DNA from 2 places in the Exiguobacterium sp. QJM3NY_9 genome. Region 2 is predicted to be linked to the other one. Evidence: predicted binding sites of a transcription regulator. Region 2 holds the regulator's gene; the other holds the start of a gene.
The links. The regulator LexA, encoded in region 2, represses DNA repair genes until DNA is damaged. The targets are predictions, from matches to a motif close to CGAACATATGTTCG.

Region 1: a site for LexA is predicted at 8,217-8,230, ahead of uvrB (excinuclease ABC subunit UvrB). Genes of this name have one in related genera too.

What each region holds. Positions count from the first base shown of each region.
Region 1 covers NZ_CM149679.1:2,403,586-2,420,362, reverse strand. The annotation lists gene prfB (peptide chain release factor 2) at 1-205, shown strand, start outside; gene AC0VYQ_RS12410 (GNAT family N-acetyltransferase) at 263-766, shown strand; gene AC0VYQ_RS12405 (YitT family protein) at 870-1,739, shown strand; gene cccB (cytochrome c551) at 1,850-2,230, shown strand; gene ftsE (cell division ATP-binding protein FtsE) at 2,431-3,117, shown strand; gene ftsX (permease-like cell division protein FtsX) at 3,107-4,006, shown strand; gene AC0VYQ_RS12385 (murein hydrolase activator EnvC family protein) at 4,045-5,379, shown strand; gene AC0VYQ_RS12380 (S41 family peptidase) at 5,477-6,895, shown strand; gene AC0VYQ_RS12375 (PDZ domain-containing protein) at 6,915-8,078, shown strand; gene uvrB (excinuclease ABC subunit UvrB) at 8,283-10,250, shown strand; gene uvrA (excinuclease ABC subunit UvrA) at 10,252-13,107, shown strand; gene AC0VYQ_RS12360 (DUF4097 family beta strand repeat-containing protein) at 13,216-14,322, shown strand; gene AC0VYQ_RS12355 (Asp23/Gls24 family envelope stress response protein) at 14,483-14,875, opposite strand; gene hprK (HPr(Ser) kinase/phosphatase) at 15,002-15,937, shown strand; gene lgt (prolipoprotein diacylglyceryl transferase) at 15,937-16,770, shown strand; gene ppaX (pyrophosphatase PpaX) at 16,775-16,777, shown strand, end outside.
Region 2 covers NZ_CM149679.1:1,166,638-1,183,414, reverse strand. The annotation lists gene tkt (transketolase) at 1-1,820, opposite strand, end outside; gene AC0VYQ_RS05865 (DUF896 domain-containing protein) at 2,028-2,264, opposite strand; gene AC0VYQ_RS05860 (YneB family resolvase-like protein) at 2,378-3,031, opposite strand; gene yneA (cell division suppressor protein YneA) at 3,078-3,365, opposite strand; gene lexA (transcriptional repressor LexA) at 3,572-4,186, shown strand; gene AC0VYQ_RS05845 (metal-binding protein) at 4,217-4,690, shown strand; gene AC0VYQ_RS05840 (MIP/aquaporin family protein) at 4,869-5,570, shown strand; gene glpK (glycerol kinase GlpK) at 5,612-7,135, shown strand; gene dhaM (dihydroxyacetone kinase phosphoryl donor subunit DhaM) at 7,322-7,687, opposite strand; gene dhaL (dihydroxyacetone kinase subunit DhaL) at 7,680-8,282, opposite strand; gene dhaK (dihydroxyacetone kinase subunit DhaK) at 8,326-9,294, opposite strand; gene AC0VYQ_RS05815 (AzlC family ABC transporter permease) at 9,462-10,163, shown strand; gene AC0VYQ_RS05810 (AzlD domain-containing protein) at 10,142-10,468, shown strand; gene AC0VYQ_RS05805 (GNAT family N-acetyltransferase) at 10,782-11,057, opposite strand; gene AC0VYQ_RS05800 ((4Fe-4S)-binding protein) at 11,032-11,268, opposite strand; gene AC0VYQ_RS05795 (nuclease domain-containing protein) at 11,374-13,173, opposite strand; gene AC0VYQ_RS05790 (McrB family protein) at 13,157-15,058, opposite strand; gene glnA (type I glutamate--ammonia ligase) at 15,187-16,533, opposite strand; gene AC0VYQ_RS05780 (MerR family transcriptional regulator) at 16,583-16,777, opposite strand, start outside.

The DNA.
Region 1 (16,777 bases), 1.2 Mb from region 2:
CGAGGAGAAACAAAAGAAACTCGATGAAATCCGTGGCGAAAAATCGGATATCGCGTGGGGTAGCCAAATTCGTTCATACGTCTTCCATCCATACAGCATGGTCAAGGATCACCGGACGAACTATGAAGTCGGGAATACGCAAGGGGCAATGGATGGAGACATCATGGGCTTCATCGATGCCTACCTTCGTTTACTCAATATGTAAGAAGCACCTACCGTCGACGGTCAAGTCGGCGGTTTTTTTCAAAAAGGAGGACATGAGATGATCATTCGTCAGGAAAAATTTAAGGATGCAGCCGCGATTCGCCGCGTGCATGAAGCAGCGTTCGAACAGGCGGCTGAAGCGGATTTAGTCGACGCCTTACGGGAAGATGACGAGGCGGCACCACGTTTCAGTCGGGTCGCCGTCGCTGATCGGGGAGAAATCGTCGGGCACGTCTTGCTGAGCCGGATTTACATCGAGGACGTCCCGTCGCTCGCCTTGGCGCCGGTCGGCGTCATGCCGGTCTGGCAACGAAAAGGCATCGGGTCAGAGTTGATCCGCCAAGTCATCGAGGACGCCCGGGAAGCGGGGGAACACCACATCGTCGTGCTCGGTCACGACAGTTATTATCCGCAGTTCGGATTCGAACGGGCGATCGATTACGGGATTGAAGCACCATTCCCGGTCCCGGCTGAAGTATTTCTCGTCATGCCGCTCGTCCGAAATGGCTTAACGGGCGTCAAAGGGGCGGTCCGTTATCCGAAACCCTTTAGTGCGGTATAAGAGAACCACTGCGAGTTGGTCGGACGGGCTAGTCGTCACTTCCCTTTTTGCGCTAAAATAAAAAACGGGTTCTAGATTTTAAGGTAAGGGGAAATGCAACGCCATGACATCAACGCGTCAGGAAGTCGTTCGCGACTATGTTTATTTATTATTAGGTTCATTATTCGTCGCCAGTGCGTTCAGTCTGTTTCTCGCACCGAATCAACTCGCCTCAGGAGGCGTCAGTGGGCTATCGATTGTCTTGAATGATTTATTCGGGATTTCACCCGGACTGTTCCAGCTCGTTGCGAACGTCCTATTGCTCGCGATCGGCTGGATGATTCTCGGGATGGGGTTCGGCGTCAAGTCACTCGTCGGATCGATTTTTTTGCCCGTCGTCATCTTGATTTATGAACGGTTCGAGGTCCCGGCAGCGACGATGAATCCGATGCTCGCTGCGATTTTTGGCGGGGCCGGCGTCGGAATTGGACTCGGTCTGATTTTTAAAGGTCGGGCGTCGACCGGCGGGATGGATTTAATCGCCCAGATTTTACACCGGTTTACGAAGTTACCGATTCATTTGTGCATTGCCTTGCTTGACGGGACAATCGTCATCAGTGCCGCGATTATCTTCTCGCTCGAAATTGGTCTGTATGCGCTCGTCGCTTTGTTCATCACGATTAAGATGATTGATATCGTCCAGCTCGGAATCACGAACGATAAGCTGGCCTACATCATTTCTGATCAACGGGAAGCCCTTGTTAAAGAGATTTTCCAGACACTCGATCGCGGGGCAACGGAAATCGAGGCAGCGGGTGCCTATACACGGAAACGGAAACCGATGCTGATGGTCGTCGTCCGTCAAGGTGAAATCACGACGTTGAAAGAAATCGTCAAACACATTGATCCGGAAGCGTTCCTTGTCGTCAGTGAGGCCCATGAAGTACTCGGACTTGGCTTCACGGATGACAAACGGTATCACAATGTTCCGTAAACACATCGAAAACGTGAAGTTTTTGTGAAATCACGCTTAGAAAACATCAAGAACGGTTATACTCTAATAGGTAAGAACGTTGATTGGTATTTTTTAAGGGGGGTATACGGATGAAGTTAAAAAATCTTTTACTCGCGGCAGGACTTGGCGCGACACTCGTACTCGGCGCTTGCGGCAGTGATGATTCCAGTTCATCGGATACAACGAAAGAAGACACGTCGATGAATGACGATTCGTCAATGAACGATGATTCTTCAAAAACAGAATCAGCGGTCGACGCGGAAAAAATCTTCGCGAATAACTGTGCCTCATGTCACGGGAACAATTTAGAAGGAAATGTTGGACCAAACTTAACAAAAGTCGGTTCAAAGTATTCGTCTGAAGAGATCCAGGACATCATCAAGAACGGTAAAGGGCAAATGCCTGCCGGAATCCTGAAAGAGGACGAAGAAATCGTTGATGTTGCTGATTGGTTAGCAGAAAAGAAATAAGCATAACTATGTGAAAGTATGGGGTAAGAGATGACAGACACGACATGTGTTCGTCATTTCTTATCCCTTTTTTTATGAAAATCAGCCGGAATTGACATTTGATTGTAATGTGGTTTTTTTTTATGACTGTTATAATGGAAATCGGTAGGTTTTAAGACCTAGCTGATCACCCCCAGTAATCAAATAAGGATGTGAAGTAAGTGATCAAGATGCAACAAGTTAGTAAAATATACCCGAACGGAGTCACTGCACTTCGTGAGGTCAATTTGACGATCAATCAAGGTGAGTTCGTCTATATCGTTGGACCTTCTGGAGCCGGCAAATCAACATTCATGAAGATGATGTACCGCGAAGAGAAACCGACGAGCGGTTCATTTTTGTTTAAAGGAATCGAAGTCGGTAAATTAAAAAACCGTCAAATTCCAGAACTCCGTCGCCAAATCGGCGTCATCTTCCAAGACTTTAAACTCCTCCCGTCACTGACGGTGTATGAAAATGTCGCATTCGCACTCGAAGTTGTCGGAGACGATAAAGCGCAAATCCGTAAAAAAGTAAACGAGGTCCTCGATCTCGTCAAACTCAAACATAAAGCACGGAACTATCCGGATGAGTTATCGGGTGGGGAACAACAACGGATTTCGATTGCCCGAGCCATCGTCAACCGTCCGTCACTCGTCATCGCTGATGAGCCGACAGGAAACCTTGACCCGGATACGGCATGGGAAATCATGGAGGTCTTCGAAGAGATTTATCGCCGTGGGACAACGGTCGTAATGGCGACACACAATCGAGACATCGTTAACAAAATGCGTCATCGCGTACTGGCGATCGACGGTGGAAAAATCGTCCGTGACGAAGAGAAAGGAATGTACGGCTATGAAGTTTAATGGATTCCGTCATTTACGGGAAGGGTCGAAAGGTCTTGTCCGAAACGGCTGGATGACATTCGCCTCTGTCAGTGCCGTAACCGTGACATTATTACTCGTCGGAATTTTCGCGATGGTCATGTTCAACGTCAACAAGATTTCAGACAACGTCGAAAAAGACGTCGAAATTCAAGTGTTCGTCGAACGCGAGGCCGATCAAGCAAAAATCGACGCCGTTGGTTCAAAATTAGAACAGATGCCGGGTGTCGCGTCTGTCCGGTACAGTTCAAAAGAAGATGAACTGAATCGTTTTAAAGAACAGTTAGGAGAAGGATCGCAGGCGTACCAGTCGGTCGAGAAGGATAACCCGCTTCACGATCGCTATATCGTCAAAGCAACTTCCCCAAATGAGACAGAAACTATTGCAAATACAGTCAAAAAAATGGAAAATATAGATAGTGTCGAGTATGGCGAAGATTACGTCGAGAAGATGTTCAACTTCCTTGAAGGGGTACGCGTCGGTGGAATCATCTTAATTGTCGGTCTGACCTTCATGGCGATGTTCCTCATCTCGAATACGATCAAAGTAACGATTTTCTCGCGTCGTCGGGAAATCGAAATCATGCGTCTCGTTGGAGCGAAAAACGGCTTCATCCGTGCACCGTTCTTCGTCGAGGGACTCTTGATGGGTGTACTCGGAGCATTGATTCCAATCGCTGTCGTCTATTTTGGTTATGAAGTGACATACAATGCCCTTCAACCACAACTCGTATCTTTAAATGCATCAATCTTTAATTTGATTCCACCTGGTGAACTATCCGTTCAAGTCGCATTGATTTTACTTGCGCTCGGTGCCTTCATCGGAGTATGGGGATCAACGACGTCACTCGGACGTTTCTTAAAAGTATAAGTTACGAAAAAACAAAATATAGAGGAGAGATGCTTCTCATGAAGGTTCGATTCTGTTCAGCTGTGCTCACCTTGGCCCTGGTTGGTTCAAGTGTATCCGTTCACGCCGTGTCTAAAGAAGAATTGTTGAAGGAACAACAGGAGGTCGAGTCCCGTCTGCAAGAGACGGAACGATCACAGGATCAGACATCTGAGAAGTTAATCTTGACGAAAAAAGAACGCCGCCTCGCAGAGGAGCGTTTGGATGAAGTCAACAGCCGTTTGGATGATTTAGCGAGTGAAATTGCAGATCAACAAGCGGCTGTTTCTGCATCAAAAGAAGAGTTGCAAGCGATCGAAGAAGCGATTAAACAAACATTGTCCGAGTTACGGGCGCAGGAAGATTTACTTGGGAACCGGCTTCGTGCCGTTCAGCGGGATGGCGACATCAAATACATCGAAGTGTTGCTCGACTCAAAAGATTTCGGCGATTTAATCTCGCGTTTTAGTACTGTCAGTGAAATCATTAAACAAGATGATGGTGTTTTGAATGCCTATAAAGCAAATGTCACGGAATTGACGGAGCAACGCGCAAGTCAAGAACTCATCCTCGGTCAGCTTAAAAAAGACCAGCGGAAACTGTTGATTCTTCAGACGCGGATCATTGCGGAATCTGAGTTGAAACGAAAATTGGTCGTCCAATTGAACGATCAGGTCAAACAATTGAAGCAGGAGCAGTTCACGAAGGCGGAAGAAGCCCAAATCTTAGCGGATCAGCAACAATTGATTAGCACGCAACTGACGGAACTCGAAGAAGCCGCACGTGCCGCTGAACAAGCAAAGATAAAGGCGGAAGCAGAACGTCTCGCCCGTATCGAAGCAGCGAAACGTGAGCAAGCGGAAGCGGACGACGCGCAGGCGGCGGACCGGACGGCATCGCCAACGACGAAAACGCAGCCAGTACCATCTGCGACGGATCATGCAAAGCCATTTCAATTACCTGTCTCCGGTTACGTGTCCAGCCCGTTCGGTCCACGGAACAATCCGTTGACCGGCAAGTCGGAGATTCATACGGGCATCGATCTCGTTAATGCTAAAGGAACACCGATTCAGGCAGCGGCAGGTGGTATCGTCCTGCGCGCCGGAAGTGCGACAGGATACGGGAATGTCGTGATGATCACCCATCTGATCGACGGGAAAGTCTGGACGACGGTTTACGGACATCTTGATTCCGTCGCCGTGAAGGCAGGGCAAACGGTCATGCCGGGGACGGTCATCGGAAAGTTAGGTTCGACAGGCTGGTCGACTGGTCCTCATCTTCACTTTGAGATTCATCAAGGGGAGTGGGCGGTCGGACAACCGAACGCGGTCGATCCAGCCCCGTACATCTTTTGATTGATCTATAGCTCTTTAGCGAAAAGATAGGGTAACCTATCTTTTTTTGCTATACTGAAAAAAATAGCAGGTTTACACCGGAAACGAGGAATCAAGCGTGAAAAAATCTACAACGGCAGTCATAGCAGTCAGTACATTCGGACTTGGCCTAGGGGCAGGCGCAGTCGGTATGTTAGCAACAGGTGGTACCGACACGGTGACGACCAGTTCATCGGGCGAATCGGGGGACTGGAAAAAGGTCGATCAAGTCCGCCAGATGATTTCACAGTATTACCTAGAAGATGTCACGGATCAAGAATTGCTTGAAGGAGCACTCAGTGGGATGACGGAAGTGCTTGACGATCCCTACTCGGTCTACATGGATGAATCGGAAACTGCGTCGTTCAACACGAATCTGTCTTCATCGTTTGAAGGAATTGGCGCGACACTGGAGCAAAAGGGTGAGGCAATTGTCATCGTCGCTCCGATTAAAGGGGCACCCGCTGAAAAAGCAGGAATCAAGCCGGGTGACGTCATTATAGAAATCGATGGCAAGTCGACGAAAGGTCAAAAGACGGATCAAGCTGTCAAAAAGATTCGTGGTGAAAAAGGGACGGAAGTCGTCTTGACGATTCAACGCGGGGGACAAGACCCGATGAAAATCACGATTGAACGCGATACGATTCCGATTGAGACCGTTTATTCGGAAACAGAACAAGTGAACGGGAAAACGATTGGTGTACTCCAAGTGACTCAGTTCTCTGACCCGACTGCAGAAGAGTTCGAAAAGCAACTCGCTGCTCTCGAAGCGAAGAATATCGATGGACTCGTCATTGACGTCCGGGGAAACCCGGGCGGACTGTTGACGGCAGTTTCGAAAATGATTGCGCCATTCATTCCGAAAGATACACCGATTTTCCAGGTCGAAGACAATAAAGGCGACCGGACGCAGGAATTCGGGAAGGCGGACGCGAAGAAACCTTATAACATCGTCGTGTTGGAAGATAGCGGTTCCGCGTCAGCGTCAGAAATTTTAGCCGCTGGTCTGAAAGAAGGCGCCGGTGCAGAAGTCGTCGGTACAAAGTCATTCGGTAAAGGGATCGTCCAAAGTGCGTATGACTTAAAAGATGGTAGTGACCTGAAGCTGACAACGAACAAATGGCTGACGCCAGACGGGAACTGGATTCACAAAAAAGGAGTTAAACCGACCGTTGAAGTCAAACAACCTGCGTATTTCAATGTCACGAAAATATTGACGGATGACAAAGCGCTCAATGTCGGGGACTATGGAAAATCTGTCGAGAATGCACATCTCGTGCTCGAAGCGATCGGTTACGATCCGAAAGGGCAGGATGGGTATTATGGCGACACGATGAAACAAGCAGTCGAACAACTTCAAAAAGATGCCAAGCTCGAAGTCACGGGTAAGATTGACCCGGTGACGGCTTCCGAGATGGAGACACGTCTCTTGAAAAAGTTAGAAGACTCGAAAAATGATGTACAACGCATCAAGGCACTTGAAGTTGCCGCTGAATAAATCACGGAAAGAGGTCTGAATGGGCGTGGAATTATTCGATGGAATCGGTTGGACAGTGATTAGTCTTATCGCTAGTCCAATCCTGTGGTTAGCCATTCTAGTCAGTGTTGTAATCGGTATTCGTCGCGTCAGGCGAGAACGGAACTTGTTCCGCTCGAAATCACGCGATCAACGGACCGACATTTTTGAGACATTGCTGCCCGGTCTGCTCGTCGGGATTGTCTTATCTGCAATCAGTTTGAGTTTACAGGTGACCGTCAGCCCGGTCTTCATTGTCGCCTTTACGGCGCTCGCCGCCGTGACATTGGTGATTGGCGTCGTCCGGTTTAACTTGCCGCTTTGGCCGCTCAGCGTTTTGGCACTTATCGGGTGGTTCGTGACGGATGAACGGATGGACGGGATTAAAGAGGTCGACGCGACGACGTTGCTGTTGCTTGCGAGCTTGACGTTGCTGGCAGAATTGACGCTCGTCGCGTGGCGCGGTCAAAAGCAGTTGTCCCCATCACTCGTCTTATCGAAGCGGGGGCGTTTCATCGGTGGGTTGTCCGCGAACAAACTGTGGTTGATTCCGTTGCTCGTCATTGTTCCGGGCAGTAGTCTCGAGGAATGGTTTCCGCGGTTCACTTTTCCGGAGTACGTCCCGCTCGTGCTCTTTTTCCCGCTCGGCTTCAGTTTTCTGTTCACAGGAAAATTACCGGCTGAGTTGATGCGTCCATTGATTCGGGGTCGCGTCATCACATTGTTACTCGCGGTCTTGTTGACACTGGGTGCGTACGTGACGAACCGGGAAGAATGGTTATTCGGTCTACCGCTCCTGCTCGTCTTGCACATCATCTTGCACCAACGGGTCAAACGTTTGAATCGTTCAGAGACGCCGATTTTCCTCAATGGAAAACGGGGTGTCGTCATCTTGGGGACGTTCCCTGGATTACCGGCATCAGAAATGGGGCTCGTACCCGGAGAAGCCATCTATAAGGTCAACGGTGATTTTGTTGATTCCGAGACGAGCTTCTATGAAGCGATTCAAAAGCATAAACCGTACTTACGTCTCGAAGTGATGAATCATAATGGAGATGTTCGGTTTGCACAACGGGCTTTTTATGAACAAGATCATCATGAACTCGGCATCATGTTCGTCAGTGAGCCGGGGAATCGCCGGACTAAAATTCGAACGCTTCAATAATGAGCATCCTCTATCACGTGAGTGGTAGGGGATGTTGTTGTTTCTTGAGTGAACTTTATCTTTTTCAGAGATAATCCGTACTGGGACTTTTTCTTTTTTGGAAAAACGGGTAACTTCCTAGAAGGAGCACTTCATAATCGAATGTTTGTTCGTAAAGTGATACAATAAAAATAGATTTTTTACGGAATGAGGGGGAAGTTAGCGATGGATTTTGAGTTAGTGTCACCATTTGAACCAGGCGGCGATCAGCCGGCTGCCATTAAACAATTGGTCACCGGCGTCAAGAACGGCGAGCGGCATCAAACGTTGCTCGGAGCGACCGGAACCGGTAAGACGTTCACCGTCTCGAACGTCATCAAAGAGATTAAAAAACCGACGTTAGTCCTGGCGCATAATAAAACACTGGCCGGGCAACTGTACTCGGAGTTCAAAGAATTTTTCCCGAACAACGCGGTCGAGTACTTCGTCAGCTTTTATGATTACTACCAACCGGAAGCGTATGTCCCGTCGACGGACACGTTCATCGAAAAAGACTCGTCCATCAACGATGAGATTGATAAACTCCGTCACTCGGCGACATCTTCCTTGTTTGAGCGAGATGACGTCTTGATCGTTGCTTCCGTCTCGTGTATCTACGGTCTCGGTAACCCGGAAGAGTACAATAATCATGTGTTATCGCTTCGTGTCGGCAATGAGATGGGGCGTAACGAGATGCTCCGTCGCTTGATTGACATTCAATATGAACGAAATGACATCGACTTCCAGCGCGGGCGGTTTCGTGTCCGTGGTGATGTTGTCGAGATTTTCCCGGCGTCACGAGACGAACAATGTGTCCGTGTCGAATTTTTTGGTGACGAAATCGAACGGATTCGCGACATGGATCCGTTGACAGGTGAAATCATCGCCGACCGTGAACATATCTCAATCTTCCCGGCGTCCCACTTCGTGACGGGGGACACACGTCTTCAAAAAGCAATCGCGAACATCGAAGTCGAACTTGAGACGCAACTCGCGAAGATGCGTGAAGACGGGATGTTACTCGAAGCGCAACGTCTTGAGCAACGGACGAACTACGATCTCGAGATGATGCGTGAAATGGGTTACTGCTCAGGAATCGAAAACTATTCCCGTCATTTAAACCTGATGCCGGAAGGATCGACGCCGTATACGCTCATCGATTACTTCCCGAAAGACTTCTTGCTCGTCGCCGATGAGTCGCACGTCACGTTACCGCAAATCCGCGGGATGTATAACGGTGACCAGGCGCGGAAACAAGTCCTCGTCGAGCATGGTTTCCGTTTACCGTCAGCGAAAGATAACCGGCCGCTTCGTTTTGAAGAGTTTGAAGAGAAGGTCAGTCAAGCAATTTATATCTCAGCGACGCCGGGACCTTATGAGCTCGAGCACTCAAAAGAGATGGTCGAACAAATCATTCGTCCGACGGGACTCGTCGATCCGACAATCGAGATTCATCCGATCACGGGGCAAATCGATTACTTGATGGACAACATCCGGGACCGCGTCGCGAAAAATGAACGGGTTCTCGTGACGACATTGACGAAAAAAATGTCGGAAGACTTGACCGATTATTTAAAAGAGAACGGTGTCAAGGTCAACTACATGCATTCGGAAATTAAGACACTCGAACGGATTGAAATCATTCGCGATCTACGGCTTGGTAAGTATGACGTCCTCGTCGGGATCAACCTGCTTCGTGAAGGGCTCGATATTCCGGAAGTGTCGCTCGTTACGATTCTCGATGCAGATAAAGAAGGTTTCTTGCGGTCCGAGCGATCATTGATTCAGACGATCGGACGGGCGGCCCGGAACTCGGAAGGGCACGTCGTCCTGTTTGCAGACAAGATTACGGATTCGATGCAACGGGCGATGGATGAGACGGAACGTCGGCGCAACATTCAGCTCGCGTTCAATAAAGAACACGGCATTACGCCGAAAACGATTCAAAAAGACGTTCGCGGTGTCATCAGTACGACGATTGAAAGTGATGATACGGTCGAAAAACTGGAGAAATTCAATAAACTGAAAAAACCGGAGCGCGAAACGCTACTCGAACAGTTGGATCAAGAGATGCGACAAGCAGCGAAAGACATGCAATTCGAGCGCGCAGCAGAGCTTCGAGATCTTATATTAGAATTGAAAGCAGGTGCCTAAGTTGGGAGACAAGAAAAATAAGATTATCATCAAAGGCGCTCGCGTCAATAACCTTCAAAATATCGATGTCGAAATCCCGCGCGATCAGCTCGTCGTCTTGACGGGCTTATCGGGATCCGGGAAGTCATCACTCGCGTTCGATACGATTTATGCGGAAGGGCAACGACGTTATGTCGAAAGCCTCTCCGCTTATGCACGCCAGTTTTTAGGGCAGATGGATAAACCGGATGTCGATGCGATTGAGGGACTTAGTCCGGCAATTTCAATCGATCAAAAGACGACGAGTAAAAACCCCCGCTCGACTGTCGGGACGGTGACGGAGATTTATGATTACCTCCGTCTGCTGTATGCGCGAATCGGCAAACCGATCTGTCCGAACCACGGGATTGAGATCTCGAGTCAAACGATCAGTCAGATGGTCGACCAAGTGATGGAGTTACCTGAGCGGTCACGGTTGCAGATTTTGGCACCGATCGTTTCCGGACGAAAAGGGGCGCATGTCAAAGTCTTTGAAGATTTGAAAAAAGAGGGCTTCGTCCGTGTCCGTGTCAATGGCGATACAATTGATTTAACGGATGACATCGCACTCGAAAAAAATAAGAAACACTCGATTGAAGTCGTCGTCGACCGTGTCGTCGTCCGACCGGACGTCGAATCACGGCTCGCCGACTCACTCGAAACAGCACTCCGCCTTGCGGATGGACGTGTCATCGTCGATACGATGGATGGCAATGAGCTACTTTTCAGTGAGCATCATGCGTGTCCCATTTGTGGTTTCTCAATCGGAGAACTCGAACCACGGATGTTCTCGTTCAATTCGCCATTCGGGGCCTGTGCCTCATGTGACGGACTCGGGACGAAACTTGAAGTCGATGTCGATCTTGTCGTACCGCATGCAGACAAGTCACTCAACGAAGGGGCAATCGTCGCGTGGGAACCAACGAGCTCACAATATTATCCGCAACTGCTCAAAGCAGTCTGTGAGCACTTTAAAATCGACATGGATACGCCGTTCGAACAGTTGTCAGACGAACAACGCGACATCATCTTAAACGGCAGCACGAAAGAAGAAATTCACTTCCGCTATGAAAATGACTTTGGCATGGTCCGCAACACGGATCTGTTCTTTGAAGGTGTCTTGAATAACTTACAGCGTCGTTACAAGGAGACGTCATCGGATTTCATCCGCGAGCAGATGGAAGGATACATGGCGAAAAAAGCATGTCCGACCTGTAAAGGGCATCGTCTGAAACGCGAATCGCTTGCCGTCAAAGTATCCGGTATCCACATTGGGGAAGTGACGAAGATGTCAGTCAAGCAAGCCGTCATCTGGTTCGAAGAGTTGCCGGCGAAACTATCGGAAAAAGATCAAACGATTTCACGGATGATTGTTCGCGAGATTCATGAACGGTCATCGTTCTTAGAAAACGTCGGTCTCGATTATTTGACGATTTCCCGTGCTGCCGGTACATTGTCCGGTGGGGAAGCGCAACGGATTCGTCTCGCGACACAAATCGGCTCCCGTCTGACAGGTGTCCTCTATGTCCTTGATGAACCGTCAATCGGCTTACACCAACGTGATAACGACCGATTGATCAGTACGCTGAAAACGATGCGCGATCTTGGAAATACGTTGATCGTCGTCGAACATGATGAAGACACGATGATGGCAGCGGATTACCTGATTGATATCGGACCCGGTGCCGGTGATCACGGCGGCTTCGTCACAGCGGCCGGTCGACCGGAAGAATTGATGAACGACGCGAATTCACTGACCGGACAATATTTGTCGGGGAAGAAGTTCATTCCTGTGCCGACTGAACGGAAACAACCGGACGGACGGGCGTTACGAATTAAAAAAGCGTCAGAAAATAACTTAAAAAATGTCGACGTCGATATCCCGCTCGGCTTGTTCGTTGCCGTGACCGGAGTATCAGGTTCCGGGAAGTCGACATTGATTAATGAAATTCTCTACAAGACGATTGCACATGAGATGAACCGGGCAAAAGAAAAGCCGGGAGCGCATAAAGGCATCACAGGACTCGACCAAATCGATAAAGTCATCGACATCGACCAATCTCCGATCGGTCGGACACCACGTTCGAACCCGGCGACGTATACAGGTGTCTTTGACGACATTCGTGATGTTTTCGCTTCGACGAACGAAGCGAAGTTACGCGGCTATAAAAAAGGACGCTTCAGTTTCAACATCAAAGGTGGACGGTGCGAAGCGTGTCGCGGAGACGGGATCATTAAAATCGAGATGCATTTCTTGCCGGACGTCTACGTTCCGTGTGAAGTCTGTCACGGGAAACGGTATAACCGCGAGACGCTCGAAGTAAAATATAAAGGTAAAACGATTTCGGACGTTCTTGAGATGACAGTTGAAGAGGGACTCGAGTTCTTCGAAAAAATTCCGAAAATCAGCCGGAAGCTGCAAACGATTGCTGACGTCGGATTGACGTACATGCGTCTCGGACAGCCGGCGACGGAACTGTCGGGCGGTGAAGCACAACGCGTGAAGCTTGCTTCGGAACTGCATAAGCGGTCGACCGGGAAAACGATTTACATTCTCGACGAACCGACGACGGGACTGCATGTCCATGACATCGCCCGCCTGTTGAAAGTCTTGCAACGCCTCGTCGACAACGGCGATACGGTCCTCGTCATCGAGCATAACCTCGACGTCATTAAGACGGCGGATTACTTGATTGATCTTGGTCCGGAAGGTGGCGATGGTGGAGGTATGATCGTTGCAACAGGAACACCGGAAGACATCGTGCAAGTCAAGGAATCGTATACAGGACATTACTTGGCACCTGTTTTGGAACGGGACGCAGCCCGAATCGAATCATGAAACTTTTTTGACGGAGGATTCGTAAAAGGGAAGTAAGGGAAGTAGAACGAAAGAGTGAATAAGTTTTCCTGCGTCATAGCGTGTTCAGAAAATAGGAGGGGAATGTTCATGAAACAAGATATGCGTCAGTTGATACTTGAACAGGTAAAAGAAGGAAAGTTGACGATCGATGAGGCACTCGATAAGCTCGAACGCCTTGAAGCACTCGATCAACAACAATCGACGACAGCAAGTAATCATAAGTATGTCGATGAACCGGAACAGTACGACCGCGTCGATCATTACACGGTTGATTCACTGACGTCGAAAGTGATGTCTGCTTTTGATGGTCTCGTCAACCGGATTAAAGAGAGTGATCTCTCATTAAATCAGACGTCCGGTCCGAACGTCACGTACGTCAAACAATTCCCATTCAGTGGAGAGACGATTCATTTGGATTTATTTAATGCCAATGCCGTTGTCGAACCAAGTGATTTAGAGGAGTGTGAGTTGACGGTGACGGGGCGTCCGCTTCGCCAAGTCAATGAGGAGCAAGCGCTCGAACAACTTCAAGCGTCGCTTCAACATTCCGTCTCCGCTAACACGCTATCGATTCGCTTGAAAGATAAACGCGTCCGGGCGACGATCCACTTAAAAGTTCCGCGTCGTCACTACGAGGCGTTCGTGTTACAGACGTTGAATGGTGAGATTACGTTGTCGTCGCTTGACGCGACGAGCGTTCAACTGATGACAGCGAACGGACGGATCCATGTCCGCGATCTTTACAGTGAGGATTTGAAAGCTTCGACGGCGAACGGTTCGATTGAAGTCGAAGAGTCAGAAGTCAAAATGTTAAAAGCGAAGACGGCAAATGGTCAAATCATCGCGAACGGGGTTTTTGAACGTTCTGAGCTGAAAACCGCGAACGGCAATGTCCGTTGTGAACTCAAAACAGCCCACGACGCGAAGATTCAAGCGTCGTCACTCGCGGGAAGCATCGCTTTGATGTTGCCGCATGGCGCTGAAGTATATGGTGAGCTGGAAACAAACTTTGGTGGGTTGAATTGTAACCTCGATGAGATGGAAGTGATTCGCGACCAAAAAGATGTCGTGAACCGTAAACTGCATTTCGTCTCCGGTCGTGACCGGACGCCGAAGATTGAAGTCGAAGCCGATACGAAAACGGGAACGATTTCCGTGACGCACGGTGTTCACTTAAGTCCACAAGCGTTCTAATCAAAAATCCCGCCTGCTTCCTGAAACCGGAGCCGGCGGGATTTTTTTATCGCTTCCTGATGCAAATGTATGATTAAGCATCGCAATCAAAAAATAATGTGTGACTACAGTCAAAAAGGAGGGGATGCCATCTAAATGATGCGCATCCCCTTCTTTTTGATTAGTAGTTATAGTCTTCATCCATCATTGGTTCGTCCCAGTTCATATTGTCGAAGTTGTTCATGTCGTACCCGAATGAAATGAATGTGATGACACCGACGATAGCGAGGACGATTGCGGCAATAATTAAGCCGATTCCCATCCAACTTTTGCTGCGCGCCCGGTTCCAATAAAAGACGATTGCGAGAATGAGTGAAATAAATGGACCACTTAGCACGATTCCGACCAGTGAGATGATGAAAAATAAGAGCGATGTCTGATTTTGATCACGCGAATAGGACTTCCACATATCGATTAACGAGATGATGATGTAGACGAGTCCGAGGATTGCAAGGATCCCGCATAAAATCATAATGATGATCATTCCGATACCACTACCTGACATATTCATCATTATAAAACCCCTCCTTTGATTTGTTCCTAACTGTATTCAATTCCCAAGATGGTAAGCTTCTAATCGAATTCATTGATTTTAGCAAAAATATGGTACAATACTTCAAGTGAAAGGGGCTGATTGAGCGTGCAAGCAAAAGTGCGAACAGCTGAAATCGTAAAGCAATTCAATTTAAAAATTGTCACCGGAGAAGAAGGACTACATCGTCCGATTTTGACGGCTGATCTCTGTCGACCAGGCCTCGTCCTCGCTGGTTATTATGCGTATTATCCGGCAGAACGTCTGCAAGTCCTCGGGAAAACAGAATTGACGTTTTTCAACAACCTGACGTATGAGGAACAGCTCGAACGAGCAAACGTCCTCTGCACGGATGAAACACCAGGGATTTTAGTGACGCGCGGGTTTGAGGTACCGGAAGCGATCATCAAAGCAGCTGACGAAACGAACGTACCGCTCTTGACGACGAAGGGACATACGACATCGGTCGAATCTCAAATCACGAACTTCCTCGAAGCGGAACTCGCCCCGACGACAGCGATGCACGGCGTCCTCGTCGATATTTACGGAGTCGGCGTCTTCATCAAAGGGGCAAGTGGTGTCGGTAAATCCGAAACGGCACTCGAACTCGTCAAACGGGGACACCGCCTTGTCGCGGACGACTCCGTTGAAATTCGTCAGACGGGTGACGGCATCTTGGTCGGGACAGCGCCGAAATTGATTCAGCATCTCCTTGAGATTCGCGGAATCGGCATCATCGACGTCATGACGTTGTTCGGTGCAGGTGCTGTACGGTCGCATAAAAAAATCAGCCTCGTCTGTAATCTGGAAATTTGGGATCAAACGAAAGTCTATGACCGCGTCGGTCTTGATCAAGAGACGTTACAAATCATCGATACGGAAATTCCGTTTTTGACGATTCCGGTTCGTCCCGGGCGTAACCTTGCCGTCATCATCGAAGTCGCGGCGATGAACTATCGTCTGAAAAATATGGGCATCAACACAGCAGAAGAATTCGCCGGACGTCTCGCGCAAGCGATCGAAGACGGGAACGGTGGTCTATGATGGGGACACTCGCAACGGTACAACCGACATTCGACCGCGTCGCGATTGAGCTCGGTCCGATTCCAATCTATTGGTATGGTGTCGTCATCGCCTTGGGCGCAATCGTCGGCTTGATGATCGCGATCTTCGAATCGAAGCGAATCGGCTTCAACGAAGAATACGCGGTCGATGTCGTCATCTGGTCGATTCCGATCAGCATCATCTGTGCCCGGATTTACTATGTGGCTTTCGAGTGGCAGTATTACGGTCAACATCTCGATCAAATCATCAACATCCGCCAAGGCGGAATCGCGATTCACGGTGCCATCATCGGGGCGATTTTGACAGTCATCCTGTATACGCGAAAGAAAAACATTTCGTTTTGGCAAATCGCCGATATCCTGGCACCGTCACTCCTGTTCGGTCAAGCGGTCGGACGCTGGGGTAACTTCTTCAACCAAGAAGCGCACGGGGGAGAGACGACATGGTCGTTCCTGCAAGATACGTTGCACTTGCCGAACTGGATCGTCAATCAGATGTATATCGACGGCGTCTATTACGTGCCAACGTTCCTCTATGAGAGCATTTGGAACATCATCGGCGTCATCTTGTTGATTGTCTGGCGGATGAAGTTCAATCCGCGTCGCGGCTACGTCTTCCTCGGTTATCTCGTCTGGTACTCGATTGGACGTTACTATATTGAAGGACTCCGGACGGATAGTCTGTTGATGGGGGACGGACTGCGGACGGCACAAATCGTCTCGATTTGTTTAATCGTCTTCGGACTCGTCATGATGGTCATCCGGAAAAATGCTGTCCGCTACTTGGATGGAACGACACGGGAGGCGAAGTAAAACGATG
Region 2 (16,777 bases):
CGTTTCGTGATCCGTTTTGGTAAGACAAATTCTTTGTACTCAGCTGTTTGCGCTTCGAACAACTCCCATGATGGAAGTGAAACGACCGCAACCTTTTCACCCAGTTGTTTTTGTGCTTCGACGAGCAAGTGAACTTCTGAACCCGTTCCCATCAAGATTGTATCTGCTGTGTTTACGTCACCTGCGATGACATAACCACCCTTTTCAGCACCTTCGACTGTCGTGCCTTCAAGTTCAGGTAAACCTTGACGTGTCATAACGAGCAACGTCGGTTTGTTTTTCGATTGAACAGCTGTTTTCCAAGCGGCAATCGTTTCTTTTCCGTCTGCCGGACGATAGACCGTCAAGTTCGGCATCGCACGGAAACTCATCAAGTGTTCGACTGGCTCGTGTGTTGGACCATCTTCTCCCACTGCGATCGAGTCATGCGTCAAGACGAAGATTGATTGAATCCCCATCAATGCTGCAAGACGGACTGCCGGGCGCAAGTAATCTGAGAAGACGAAGAATGTCGCACCGTAAGGGATGACGCCACCGTGAAGTGCCATTCCGTTGACAGCTGCTGCCATCGCGAACTCACGGACACCGAACCAAATGTTACGGCCGCTTGGATCGATATCGAAGTCAGCTTCGCCTTTTAGCATCGTGTTGTTCGAACCAGCTAAGTCAGCTGATCCACCGAAGATTGATGGAATGTTTTTCGCAAGAGCGTTTAAGACTTCCCCACTCGTCTGACGTGTTGCTTTTTTCGATGTCAGATCATATGTCGGAAGATCTGCTTCCCAGTTGCTCGGCAATTCATTGTTGATCGCTTGAACAAGCTCAGCGTGCAATTCCGGATGTGCTACTTTGTATTGCTCCATTTTTTCCGTCCATGCTGCTTCTGTATCAGCGCCACGTTTTTCGATGCGCTCCTCGAACAAGTCTTTGACTTCTTCCGGTACATAGAATTCTTCATGATCCCAAACGTAGCTTGCTTTCGTCAACTTGATTTCCGCATCGCCGAGTGGTGCACCGTGTGAAGCCGATTTCCCTGATTTGTTCGGCGAACCGAATCCGATAACCGTTTTGACTTCGATCAATGTCGGTTTTGTTGTTTCCGCTTTCGCCGCGTCGAGTGCTTTTGAAATCGAATCGATATCCGTTCCATCTTCAACACGGATGACTTGCCAGTTGTATGCTTCAAAACGTTGTTGGACGTTTTCGGAGAATGACTTGTCCAAGTCGCCATCAAGCGAGATGTCGTTTGAATCATACAGGACGACGAGTTTACCAAGACTTAAATGTCCTGCGAGTGAAGCCGCTTCTGCAGAGACACCTTCCATTAAATCACCGTCTCCGCAAATTCCATACGTGAAGTGATCGACGACGTTTAAGTCGTCACGGTTGTATTTCGCTTCGAGGTGACGTTCTGCCATCGCCATCCCGACGGCCATCGCGATGCCTTGTCCGAGTGGACCAGTCGTCGCATCGACACCTGCTGTGTGACGGTATTCCGGGTGACCCGGTGTTTTTGAGTTCCATTGACGGAATGACTTCAAGTCATCCATCGCGAGGTCGTATCCTGATAAATGGAGGAGTGAGTAGAGAAGCATTGAACCGTGTCCTGCTGAAAGTACAAAACGGTCACGGTTAAACCATTCTGGATTTTTAGGGTTGTGGTTCATATGATCCGCCCATAATGTAAATGCCATCGGTGCTGCACCCATCGGCATTCCCGGGTGGCCCGAGTTCGCTTTTTGTACTGCATCAATTGATAAGGTACGAATCGTATTTACTGCTAATAATTCTACTGTTGTCATGTTCGTCAAAACAATCATCCTCTCTCTTTTTCACAAATTCTATATCATTTTAGCACACACAGAAATGTGATACAACTTTTCTAAATAGTATGTCACATTAAAATGAATGCGCTCTCTATTGCCCTTTTCAAGCAACTTTCATGATACACATTACTGATTTTCCCATTAAAAAAGCTACCTCGCTCACGGATTGAGCGACGCAGCTTTCGTTCATACAAAACTTGCTTACTGTTTATTGCGTTCTTCTTCTTGTGCTTGCTTCAATTTTTCAGGCGTAACATCCGTTCCTTCTTCATCAACGATTTTGATGCCCATCATTTGATTTTTGAACGAACCACGAAATGCTTCTAAATAGGCCGTTCTTAATTCTTTTTGTTCCGCCGTCTCAGCTTCCGTTAACGGTTCGACTTTTGATTTATTGGCAAGTTCATTAATTCGATCGAGTTGTTCTTGTGATAACATAGTATCCCTCTTTCTCTTTGACTCAACGCGGAGCACTTTAATAGTAACCTTACTGTAAAAGACCCGAAAAAAAAAAGCAAGTTTGTCGCGTCAAGATGACACAACACCTGCTTTCATTCATAAGACTGGACAACTTCTTTATATTCAAGATAACGCCTGTTGACCGTCGCTTTCGAAATATCATGCCCCATGCCGCGTAAGGTCGTCGCGATGTCAGCAAATGTCAAACCAAGTTCACGTAATCGAACGATTTCTTCAATCGGGACTTCCTTTCGACTGCGGCCGGCATTCTCGCCTTGCCGATTGAGATTTTGTTCGGGTCTAAAACCATTATCGACAGCCCGTCGCATGCCGCGTGCAATTTTTGCATTGTGGAGCTTACGCTGGTATTCCTCAACGAGTGAAACGATTTCGAGGACCATTGCTTCCGCATCCGCCAGTTTGTATTCACCGTCTGACTCCATCGTCATCAACTGGACATCATGTTTTTTGAACGTATGCAAAATCGCGATTTTGGCGTTTCCTCGTCCGATTCGTGTATCGTCCGTCACGAGCACCGCTTCCACCAGATGACGCGTTACATAATCAAGAACGGTTAACATCCCTTCTCGCTCTACATCATAGCCACTTTCTTTTTCGACGATGATATCTATGATTTCAAATCCTTTTGTTAAAGCGAGTCCCGACAGTTCTGCTCTTTGCCGCTCCAGTGAGCTCTCTTGTGCTTCTTTTTCCGTCGAGACGCGACAGTAGATTACTACTTTCATCGTACCTCACACCCCTGTTCGTTCATTCAACAACTTTTATATTCTGTCATTGTTGTGCGATTGGTACAACGATTTTGTCTTTCGAAATGACATGTTTTGTTTCGAGCTCATTGTTCTTGATCAGCCAGTCAATGTATTCCTGGTTCGTCATCGAACCATCATTGTAGACTTCTGCAACTTGTTCGACCGTTACGTTCTCATCGACCGTGACTGACGCCGTGAGTAATTGGTGGACCTTTTCATCCGGTCGTGGCGTTAAAAGAAAAAGAATGAAAGCAAAACTGAGCGTATAAAACAGAATTGAAAAGGCATGAGTACGAATAGAATGAATCATCATGAATCCCTCCAAATAGGTTATTAGAATAAATGTTCTCGGAACAATTGTTCGCATAATCTATAATAAACATAGAACCAGTGTTCGGTCAATACAAAAACATCGAACAATTGTTTGTACGCTCATTTGTTCTATGTTATAGTAATTCTAGAAACATATATTCCTAAATCCTAAAAAAACCAATCCGGAAAGAGGTGGCAATTCGTATGCGGAAAATGTCTAAACGTCAACAAGAAATCCTTGACTACATCATCGCTGAAGTGAAGTTAAAGGGCTATCCACCTTCAGTTCGCGAAATTGGTGAAGCTGTTGGTCTTGCTTCAAGCTCAACGGTACACGGTCATTTGGATCGTCTAGAAAAACGTGGACTGATTCGCCGTGACCCGACGAAACCACGCGCGATTGAAATATTGCTTGATAAACCTGAAGAAATCAACGAAGCGATCGTCCATGTCCCCGTTATCGGCAAGGTAACTGCCGGACTTCCGATCACTGCGATTGAAAACATAGAAGAGCATTTCCCACTCCCTGCACATTATGTAGGAAATGAAACCGTCTTTATGTTGACGATTGATGGCGAATCGATGATTAATGCAGGTATTCTTGATGGCGATCGTGTTATCGTGCGTCAACAAAACACAGCAGAAAACGGGGAGATTGTCGTTGCAATGACCGAAGATAGTGAAGCGACAGTCAAACGGTTCTTCTTAGAAGATCAACAGGTACGTCTTCAACCAGAAAATGACTCGATGGACCCGATGTATTTCGATAACGTGTCGATTCTTGGCAAGGTCATCGGCGTTTACCGGACGATTCACTAAGAGAGGGACCAGCTGAGCTGGTCTTTTTTCATGCCTTCTGGAAATGTACATGATACGGTCAACTCCGTTGCCCTCACAGGATATGTTGTTTATTCGGTCGCAACGAACCAAACGGATTGGCTCCCGACAGCTGTCGGAATCGCCGTCGGGACCTTATGGCTTTCGCCCGACTTAGACTTAAAATCGGAACCTTACTATCGTTTCGGCCCTTTGCGTGTCCTTTGGATGCCATACGTCAAAATTATGCCGCACCGCTCCATCTGGTCGCATGGCTTAATCATCGGAGATGTCATCCGCCTACTCTACAGTGCTGCTTTATTGATTCCGCTTCTTTTTTTAGCCTTCTATAGTGAAATCATTCAAGCAAGTACGGTCGACTCATTGATTGACGTCATGCCTGCTTTTATTATCGGTGTGATGACCGCAAGTACGATTCATATCATCCTTGATCATACGAGTAGCTGGTTCCGCCCTAAAAAGAAACGAAAAAAACGTCGATCCTGACTTTTTCCATTTAATCATGGAAAAAGTCTTTTTATTATCCAATTCTAATTTTTTTAAACCTAAATATTGAAAATTTCTATTCCTATATTTCAATTATTTGTATTGAAAACGTTATCAATTCGGGTTAGGTTTAAATAGAAAGGCATTATTCGCTTTAATCCAAAGGGAGGGTTTTTGCATGAGTAATTTTATTAGTGAGATGATGGGAACATTGATTCTCGTCCTACTCGGGGATGGCGTCGTCGCCGGTGTCGTTCTGAAGAAAACCAAGTCTGAAAATGGTGGCTGGATTGTCATCACGCTCGCTTGGGGTCTCGCCGTTATGACCGGTGTTTACGTCGCGGCATCCAGTGGTGCCCACTTGAACCCAGCGGTTACTTTGTCGCTCGCGCTCAATTCTGACTTACCGTGGGCAGATGTACCTATCTATATCGCTGCTCAACTTGTCGGAGCATTCCTTGGCGCAGTACTCGTTTGGCTTCATTACATGAAACATTTTGAAGCGACAGAAGATCAAGCCGCAAAACTCGGTGTCTTCGCGACAGGTCCAGCGATCCGTCATACGGGATCAAACTTAGTATCTGAGATCATCGGGACATTCGTTCTCGTCTTTGGTATCTTGGCGCTTGGAGCGAATACGTTTGCAGACGGACTCAATCCATTGATCGTCGGTCTCCTCGTAGTCGTCATCGGTCTTTCGCTCGGTGGTACGACGGGTTATGCAATCAACCCTGCCCGTGACCTTGGTCCACGTATCGCCCACGCGATCTTACCGATTCCGGGTAAGGGATCATCAGACTGGGGTTACTCATGGATTCCGATCGTCGGACCAATCATCGGAGGCGCAATCGCCGTCTTCATCTATCAACTGTTATTTTGATTGAGCATTAGGTATCTTAACTATTCAAGGGGGACTCACAGATGGAAAACAAGTATATTTTAGCACTCGACCAAGGAACGACAAGCTCACGCGCCATCATTTTCGATCATGATGGTCAAATCGTCAACTCTGCTCAACGTGAATTCAAACAATACTTCCCACAACCAGGCTGGGTCGAGCATGATGCAAATGAAATCTGGGGTTCGATTTTAGCAGTCATGGCGGATGCACTCGGAACGGCTGACATCAAACCGAGTCAAATCGCGAGCATCGGAATCACGAACCAACGTGAAACGACAGTCGTCTGGAACAAGGAAACGGGAAAACCAGTTTATCATGCCCTTGTCTGGCAATCGCGTCAAACGGCCGACATTTGTGATGAGCTAAAGGAACAAGGACTCAATCAAAAATTCCGCGATAAAACTGGCTTACTCATCGATGCCTACTTCTCAGGAACAAAAGTCAAATGGATTCTAGATAACGTCGATGGTGCACGTGAGCAAGCAGAGAACGGGGAACTGCTCTTCGGTACAATCGATACGTGGCTCGTCTGGAAGCTCTCAGGTGGAAAAACACATATCACAGACTACACGAATGCCTCACGGACACTCATGTACAACATTTACGAACAACAATGGGATGACGAGTTACTTGAAATCCTGACAGTTCCTAAATCGATGTTGCCAGAAGTCCGTCAATCAAGTGAAGTCTACGACAACACAGTCCCGTATCACTTCTTCGGCTTCGAAGTTCCAATCGCCGGCATCGCCGGTGACCAACAAGCTGCCTTGTTCGGTCAAACGTGTTTTGAACCGGGCGAAGGGAAAAACACATACGGTACAGGTTGCTTCATGTTGATGAACACGGGCGAAAAAGCCGTTTCTTCAGACCACGGACTCCTGACGACGATCGCTTGGGGCGTCGACGGCAAAGTGGAATACGCACTCGAAGGTTCCATCTTCGTTGCCGGTTCTGCAATCCAGTGGTTACGTGACGGTCTCCGGATGTTGAAAAATGCAAAAGACTCAGAAGGCTACGCTTTGAAAGTCGATTCAACAGACGGTGTCTACGTCGTTCCTGCTTTCGTTGGTCTTGGTGCACCGTACTGGGATAGCGACGTTCGCGGTGCCATCTTCGGATTGACACGCGGGACGGAAAAAGAGCACTTTGTCCGCGCAACACTCGAGTCACTCGCTTACCAAACTCGCGACGTCTTGACAGCGATGCAGCAAGATTCCGGCATCGAACTGAAAACGTTACGCGTCGACGGTGGTGCCGTTGCCAACGACTTCTTGATGCAATTCCAATCGGATATTCTCGGTGTTCCAGTTGACCGCCCGGAAATCAATGAGACGACGGCACTCGGTGCAGCCTACCTCGCTGGACTCGCTGTCGGCTATTGGAAAGATAAAGCTGAAATCAAAAAGCAGTGGAAACTCAACCATCAATTCACACCTGAAATGAAAGAAGACGATCGCGAAAAACGTTATGCCGGATGGCAAAAAGCGGTCGAAGCGACAATGGCATTCACACCGAACAAAAAAGCAGCCAACGCAAACGTCTAATCGAACAACGATGACTTTTGCACCACTCTATTAAAAAGAAGCGATTTCGATATCACTCGAAATCGCTTCTTTTTTGTCTTTGACCTTTTAATTCATACACCTTCTCAATCCCACACCAAAGAACTCCCCTCTAAATGAGCAGGCAGATACCTGACTTAGAAGGGAGATTGGTCTTACGCGAATCATTTAGGCGAATTCATTTCTCAATCCGTCAACGACTTCAGTCAGTGACTTCGATTGACCACTTAAAACAGCCGCGAGGAATGCCCCTTCGACGAGCGGTGCCTCGACAAATTGGACCGTTTTATCACCGCTATACAGTTCAAGGGCCAACTCCGCATTCATTGTTGCAGAACCGATATCCGTCAAGATGACACCGTCATCGTCGAGCGCCTTCAACGTCTCTTCAATGCGCGAAGCATCTGTACCGATGCTTCCATCCGCTAAACCGGCCGCTAGCAGGATTGGTGTATCCGGTGCCATTTCGGCAAGCAGTTCCTTTAGACCAGTCGCCAGTTTTTCACTGTGTGAAACGAGAATTACATTAACCATGTAGCACCTCCACGATTTCTTGTAACAAGAGTGCACTCGATAAAGAACCTGGATCTTGGACGCCGACTGTCGCGTCTCCAAAGTAGGAAGCCCGCCCTTTCGTCGCGACACGTTCTTTTGTATCACGGAGCGCTTGTTCGAGTGCAGCGTTTAAATCCACCTCTTTGCTCAAGGCCTCATGGAAAGGTGTCCAAATGTCGACCATTGTTTTCTGACCGAATTCAGACTTTCCACGCATCTTGATGCCTTCCGTCGCTTCAACAAAAGCTTGTGCCAGTTCTTGCCCTTCCACTTCTTTTTTCCCTTTAAAGGCTCCGGCGAACTTGACGAACGCTGTTCCATATAACGGACCAGACGCCCCACCGACCGTCTTGATTAACGTCATCCCGACTTGTTTTGACAAATCACCTAAATCTTCATACTCACCATGTGCTTCTAGTTCTTTTTGGACGGCTTGAAAACCGCGTGACATGTTAATCCCGTGATCGCCGTCGCCGATTTCACGATCAAGATCGGTCAGTTCATCTTTATGGGCTTCAATCTGTGCTGCTGCCTTCAGTAAACTTTCACGAAACTGTTCTGTCGTTAACTTCATTTCAATCCACCTCTTCTATTTCTTTTAAAAATTTTTAGTCTGATTAAAAACCGATTGCATTCGTTTTTGCGTCAAGGTAACCGACGAGCTCGTCGTCGACCGGAAGTAACGTAATCGAGAAACCGTGCATCTCAAGCGATGTCATATAGTTTCCAACGTATGGACGGACGATGTCGTAGCCTTTTGCTTGTAATTGTTCCGCGACATACTTGTAGGTGATGTAGAGTTCCGATTCCGGCGTTCCACCCATACCATTGACCATGACAGCGACTTTTTTGTCTGTTACTTCTGCTGTCAGTCGGTCGAGCAGTTCCGTGACGATTGCTTCAACGGACGCAACCGGTTTCCGGTCGATTCCTTTTTCACCATGGATTCCAATTCCGATTTCCATCTCATCTTCATGTAAGTCGAAACCAGGTTTTCCGCTTTCCGGCATGTAACACGGTGAAAGTGCCATCCCAATCGAACGCACGCTTCCGATGACTTTCTCGGCAATTGCTTTGACTTCAGCAAGCGACTTGCCTTCCGCCGCTGCCGCACCGGCAATTTTATGGACAAAGACTGTACCCGCGACACCGCGGCGATCTTCTTCTTTTTTGATGGCGATGTCATCCTTTACGACAACCGTCTCGACTTCGATATCTTCAAGTTCTGCCAGTTCCTTCGCCATATCAAAGTTCATGACGTCCCCGGAATAGTTTTTAACGACGAGAAGTACGCCTTTACCAGCGTCTGCTGCCTTGATCCCTTCAAGGACCATATCTGGTGTCGGTGAGGTGAAGACCTCTCCACAAACTGCTGCAGCTAACATCCCGTCACCAATGAAACCAGCATGGGCTGGCTCATGCCCACTGCCGCCACCCGAAACGAGGGCAACTTTTCCGTTCAGTGGTTCTTTTCGTTTTACGACATTGACGCCGTCGACTTTCGCATATAAATCCGGATGAGCTAAAACGAGACCTTCCACCATATCTGATACGAATCGGTTGGCATCTTGCATTAATTTATCCATCTTGAACGCTCCTTCGTCTAACGATTTTTTGCACTACCACTTAGTCTTTACCACAATTCAAGCAAACTTATGTCAAGAAAACATATGAAAATATTGACCACTTAGTGTCCATTTTTGAGTACGGATGCTATGCTCATCTTACATGTCAAAAAAGGAGGAATTGTGTCGTGTCTTCTTCATTCCAAGCAGGGGTCAAAGCCTGTTTACCAACTGTTCTCGGTTATCTCGGAATCGGTTTTTCAGCCGGCATCGTCGGTCGTGCCTCCGGTTTATCCCCTCTTGAAGTCGGATTCATGTCCGTCTTCATTTACGCCGGTGCCGCCCAGTTCATCATCACAAGTCTTTTATTATTAAATAGTCCCGCTTCTGCCATCATCCTGACGACGTTCATCGTCAATCTCAGGCACTTATTGATGAGTCTGACGCTTGCACCGCATGTTGAGACCCGGCATATCCGTGATCGGATCGGCGTCGGGACATTATTGACAGATGAGTCGTTCGCTGTCGCGATGAATACTGCGCAAAAAGGAACGCTTTCCCCGTCTTTCATGCACGGCTTGAACCTGACTGCGTATCTCAGCTGGATCGTCGCAACTGTTCTCGGAGCACTCGTCGGCAGTTGGTTCCCTGATCCTGAGCGCTTCGGTCTCGACTTTGCCCTGACGGCGATGTTCATCGGCTTATTGTACTTACAGTTCGAAGGAGAACGTTCCCGCATTGCCGTGAACAGTTGCCTCTTACTGATCGTCTTACTAATGCTTTACATCACCATGCGCTACTTTTCTCCAGAAATCGCCGTTCTTTGCGCGACGCTCGGTGGTGCAAGTATAGGAGTCGTGATCACACGATGGAAATCCGTCCAGAATTAATCGCTCTTTTTTTAGCTTGTGGACTCGTCACTTGGATTCCACGCGTCTTACCGTTTCTTGTCCTTCATGGACTGACGTTACCACGCCTCGTAACGGAATGGCTCTCCTTCATTCCGGTCTGCCTGCTTGGTGCCCTCTTTTTTCAAAATCTACTCATCGCGCAAGACGACGCGTTTCCGACGATTTCGACGCTTCATGTCTTCGCAGCACTACCGACGATGGCGGTGGCAATTTTCAGCAAAAGTCTATCCTGGACGGTCGTGACCGGTGTCGTCACCATGGCATTTCTACGATTGTATCTGTAAGCACTTCATTCATCTTTAACATGTTTCGATGCATCCTTTGTGTTATCTTTAAAATAGAAATTAATGGATAGTGAAGGAGGTCCTGATGTGCCGAATAAGCAGTTTGTATCCTATTTGATATTGCTGTGCGCGATTTTTCTGATCGCGAGTCAAATGGATATACCCTATATGCTAAAACAAGGACTGGTCGCGTTGTACGTCGTCGCCTATTTCGGTGCGATGGTTGTTTCTCGCAAAATGAAAGTCAGGGATCACAAACAATGACTCGAAAAAATCTCCTCTGGTCTTGAGAGACTGGAGGAGATTTTTGTGTTCACGTATTTGCTTGTACGTCCTGATAATCCGATTGATGTTCAAACTCTTTTTTCGCAAACGGACATAACGGCAGTAGCTTGACGTTAACTTCCCGTGCCCAGTTGACGATTTCGGCAACGAGTTGTTCGCCGATTTGCTGGTTCCGGTGCGCGGGATCGACATACGTATGATCGATGATCCACATGCCGTTGTTCGTGTCGCTGTAGGTGATTTCTCCAATCACTGCACCTTCCTGTTGGGCTTCGATTTTACGTTCCGCTCGTTTCAGTTCCATTTGCTTCCCTCCGTTCATAAGATAAAGCACCACTTGGACAGCCATCAATCACACGCATGACTTCTTCTGCTTCCGCACCGTCCGCTTCAATCCATGGTCGTTTTTTGACATCAAACACGCTAGGCAGGCTCTTGACGCAGTGACCGGAATGAATGCACACTTCTGAATCAAAGTAGACCGTGATCTCTTTGCCTTCATATCCCTTTTTCATTTGAAACACCTCTTTGATTCAGAAATAATTGACTGTAAATCAATAGTACTCTTAAAAAACTCTATTCATCTTGTAACATAACCTCTTTGCCAAATGAATATTCCATTAGTTTAACAAGTAGTTCAAACGATTTATAAATTCATTATTTTTTGTTCCTGGTTTCAATGTCGCTATAGTGACTAAATGATTTTGGTCAACTTCAATGTACTTATCTTTACTTATTTCTGTAGGACATAATGCAATTACTTCATCCACAACGTGTGTATTTTTTGTATCAACTTTAATTATCATATTCGCATACATTTTTAGTTGATTAACGACTTTATTATCTTGATAAGAGTTCTTGTTCCATATGTTTTTTGAAGGACTATACTTTGAATCAAGAACAATTGTTTTTTTAAACTCCCCTTGTGCATAAATGTCTATCCTAAAGTCTGGTTTATTTCTATTAGATCTAGTCCAATATGGCGAATCTTCTCTTTTCGCTTTTTCAGGAGTAGTTCCTATTGAAGAATTAAAAATAAATACTAATTTAACTTCGTTTTTAATAAATTCTATTGTTGTATTATCCGGAATAGCCGGAATATTTATCGAATTATTATTGTTAGAATTACTATAAATCCACCCATGTATTGGTTTAAAATTCAATTCTATTAAGCATTCTATGATCTTAATGAAGCACCAATACTCATATAGTTCTTCTGAAGACTTCCAACTGTACTCAAATAAATCTTTAATGCTATCGTTCAAGTTATTACCAATAATATTATATAGTTTATGAAATGTATTATAACCAGGACTTTTAATAAATTGTTGTGAAACCACCTTCTTATTACTTTTTTGAATTTTTCCTAAGAATGAATTGTTTGAAAAACCGCTTAAATTTTTTTCGAGTTGCTTTGAAGAGTGTTCTAATTCTTCTAATTTTTTTAGTTGCTTTTCTTTATGCAAAATTTTAGATTTATCACCTTGATTAGATGATTTACTATATCTCTTTAAAATCACTATTTCTGACAGTAAGTGACTTTTTAAAATATAAATATCTTGATTTGATCTTTTTAAAATTTCAATTAGCTTAGAAATAACTTTTTTTAGGTACATATTAACGTTATTAAAGTAAGAGTCTTTGTAATAGTACGAATAGACTTGGGTATCTGAGTATGACCTCAAACTAAATAAAGAAGAATTATTTTTCATTTGATTCATTTTTATTGATGTATGATCAATTTTTTCTCCTTTATTTATAGAACTTAATTTATAATTTTTTTCTAAAACAGAATATGGATTTTTAGAAATTACGCTTATCGCATTCCTAATAACTGAATTATGATTTACTAATAAAAATGCATAATCAATGTATGTAGGGTCCATACCCTCTATACCTCTAAAAAAGTCAGGAGTATTTTTTTTTCTAATCCAATCTCGCGCAAGACCATTAGCATGTTTTTCAATTTCATGAATCATTTTTTGATGTTCTTCAAAGTCTAGGTTTTTAGGTTTTACAAGAATTTGACTGTAATAATCAATACCATCAACTACAGCTTTTATTTTGTACACACCAGGAATCAATGGCACTCCTACATCATTATGAAAATGTCTATGAATAACTGCTTCATTATTTGGAATAATATACTCAAATCCATTTTCATCAGTTTCCATACTTCGATTTTCATCATTCAAAAATTCAAAACAACTCATATATAGCTTTGCATTCTCTATTTTATTTGAAGAAAAGCGTACCACTAAATTATCGTATTCACTAATATTTAAATCTTCTATAAAATTCATTTTTGGGTCATTCGAATAATTTTTAACGAAATTTTCTTTTACTATTTTGTTAGGAGTATTAGAATGATAGGTAATGAATGATACTTTAAAGGAAAGAGAGTCAGTATGTATATCCATACAAATTTAGCTCCCTAATCTTATTTTTTATATTTGAAACAGTTACTTTGAAACTGTTATTTTCATCAAATATATTCAGTAGTCCATTCTCATCATCTAATAAAATCCCTTCTAATTCTTCAGCTGTACCTCTTATTTTCGGAACAATCTTTTGAGAAATTTGTAAATCAAAAGCTTCTTCCCTACTTAAACTACTATTCGGTAAATTTAGCATGTATGAATTAATATGATCTAAAACCCTAAAACCAATTCCTTTTGAAAAGTCAGTTTTAGTTAATGTGTTATTGATTTGATTTAAAGTTTCAATTTCAAATATGTTAAGAGCTATTTCTTTATCGTTATTCGACCAATTGTCAAAATGATATAAATCTACAACCGTCTTTTCAAATCTATTATCCTTAATAGATTTTGTATCAATATTTTGTTTAATGCTATTAGCCCAATTATTTATATGATTATTGGGAGTATTGAATTCAATAAAATTACTCCGATCTAGCACTTTATCAGATAATGTTTGTGTAGTTTCATCTACATTAATGGTGCCTACAAAAAGAACATTAGAATGAATTGTTATCTCATGAGGATACTGTTCTCCATTAATTACTCTTCCCACTAATTTTTTACTATATAGAGACAACTTTCTCTCATTTCCATGCAACTCTAGTACGCTAAGGAATTGCGAGAAATAATGCTCTACCTTAGCTAAATTCATTTCATCAAAACAAACCATAAAAATTTTATCTTTATTATCCTTTGCTTCAATCAAAATATCTATTAATCCTGTTTCTGAAGGTCTATATATATTATTAATAGTATCTAAGTAACCGATTAAATCAGAATCATCTTTCCAATTAGGTTTTACTGGTACCATTTTAAATTGATTATTATCTTTATTAGTTAAGCCTAGAGATTCTGCATAGTTAAGAACTAACTGAGATTTACCGGTACCAGATGCTCCACCCAAAATTACTAATCTTCTTGTTTTTAATGCAGTATGAAAATTTATTACCTGTTTTTCTTCAAAAACAAGTTTTTTTTGCTTTAGATTTTCGAGTAATTGAAATATAAATTCACTTTCTTCAAATTCTTCATACGTTTCTTCACTAATTTCTTTTAATTTAATTGTTTTATCTAATCGAACAATTTCACCATTTTTCAAAAGACCTTCTTCTAAAATTATTTCTCTGAAAAATTCAAAGTCCATATAAATAGCGTGATCTTCTATAATGCTGTAATCCCTGTAAAATTCAAAATCTATAGCAACCTTTTTTATAACATCGTTAGGTGAAACATGCCATCCATCATTTAGCTTTTCAAAATCATTGAATTCTCCGTAAAGATACTCACCTGATACTAAACATGAAGTAGTAATTTTCTCTAAATAGTCATAGTTTCCAATGGATCTTGACTCTAATAATCTCTTTTCAAACGAATATCGATTATAATCATTATAAATTGGAATCGTAACAAGACTCCCTACACTATTATCAGATATACCTTCTGGTCTCTTTATAATTCTTAAATTACTTTTTTTGGAAATCTTTATTTGTTTATCGCCATATTTGTTTTCTTCTATATAAGGTTTAAAAATAAATAACTTATCAGCGGCGAACTCACGAAATGCAATTTCCTTGTCAGATAAAGGCGTATCCTTCATCAATGTTTCCCATTCTTCATTTTTTAATATGTCATCATATCCAGCAACAAATTTATTTTTAAATATTTTTTGATAATCATTAGGTATATCATCCTCGTTTAATACCTCAAGAAAAAACTGTAAATTAGTATAATCATTTACAGTTCTTATTACAGAAAAATTCCGATTATGTTCTTTGAATCTGGCCTCATTTGCTAGTGAACCTATTAAAAAGACATCTAATTCCATACTGTTATTCCCCTTAGAAAAATAATGTGTTTACAATAAAAAAATTAAACTTTTACAATTTTATTCTATAAGAAAAAGCAAAAAAAGTCACTTTATTGAAAAAGTGACTTTTTTTGCTTTTTCTTATATCAGAACAAGACCATGTACTGATCGCGTTCCCATTCCGTGACTTGTGTCCGGAACATATCCCACTCGATTTCTTTGAGCTCAACGAAGTGTTCCGCGATGTGATCGCCGAGTGCGTGCATGACGACGTCATCTGCTTTGAGTACTTCGAGTGCATGGCTGAGTGTTGATGGTAAATCATCGATGCCGTTCGCAACACGTTCTGGTTTGTCCATGACGTAGATGTTACGGTCGATTGGTGCAGGTGCTTGCAAGTTGTTTTTGATTCCGTCAAGACCTGACGCAAGCAATGTCGCAAGTGCAAGGTACGGGTTAGCCGCCGGGTCAACTGAACGAACTTCGATTCGAGTTGAAAGACCACGTGCAGCAGGAACTCGGACGAGCGGTGAACGGTTACGGGCTGACCATGCGACGTAGCAAGGTGCTTCATAACCAGGAACAAGACGTTTGTACGAGTTGACTGTCGGGTTACAGACAGCTGTGAAGGCACGAGCGTGTTTGAGGATACCCGCCGTGAAAGCACGTGCATCGTCAGAGAGTTGCATGTTGCTGTTCTCTTCGTCGAAGAAGACGTTTTCGTTTCCTTTGAAGAGGGACATGTTCGCATGCATACCTGAACCGTTGACACCGAAGAGCGGTTTCGGCATGAATGTCGCGTGCAAGTTATGTTTCGCAGCAATCGTCTTAACGACGAGTTTAAACGTTTGGATGTTATCGGCAGTCGTAATCGCATCCGCATATTTAAAGTCGATTTCGTGTTGACCCGGTGCGACTTCGTGGTGTGATGCTTCGATTTCAAAGCCCATGTTTTCGAGCTCGATGACGATTTCTTTACGGCAGTTCTCACCGAGATCGACAGGTGCGAGGTCGAAGTATCCACCTTGGTCGTTTAATTCAAGTGTCGGGCGACCGTTTTCATCCTTTTTGAAGAGGAAGAATTCCGGTTCTGGTCCGACGTTGAATGAAGAGAAACCAAGCTCTTCCATTTCTTTAAGTACGCGTTTCAATTGACCACGTGGATCACCTGAGAACGATGTGCCATCTGGATTGTGAATGTCACAAATGAGACGTGCGACTTTACCTGTTCCATCTTCAGTCCATGGGAAGACAACCCATGTGTTTAAGTCTGGGAAGAGATACATATCTGATTCTTCGATCCGGACGAATCCTTCAATCGACGAACCATCGAACATCATCTTATTATCAAGTGCCTTCTCCAATTGACTTACTGGAATTTCAACGTTCTTGATTGTACCGAGGATATCTGTGAATTGTAGACGAATAAACCGTACGTCCTCAGCTTTAGCGATTTTCATAATGTCTTCTCGTGTAATGTTGCGGCGTGTCATGTAACAGTTCCCCTCTCCAATTCTGTTTTTCATATATGGTAACAGGTACTTACTTGAAGAAACGCCCGAGCTCACCTTGGATGAGCGACGTTTTTCCAGGTTGACCTGCTTCCTTCAGTTGATTTTTCAGGAGTTTATACAACTCTCCATCGGATAGTTCCGGACGTGTCTTGACGACCGTCTCCGCAACGCGTTCTCGTTTGATGAGATCATTGTCAAAAATCATTTTAATCCCTGCGATATT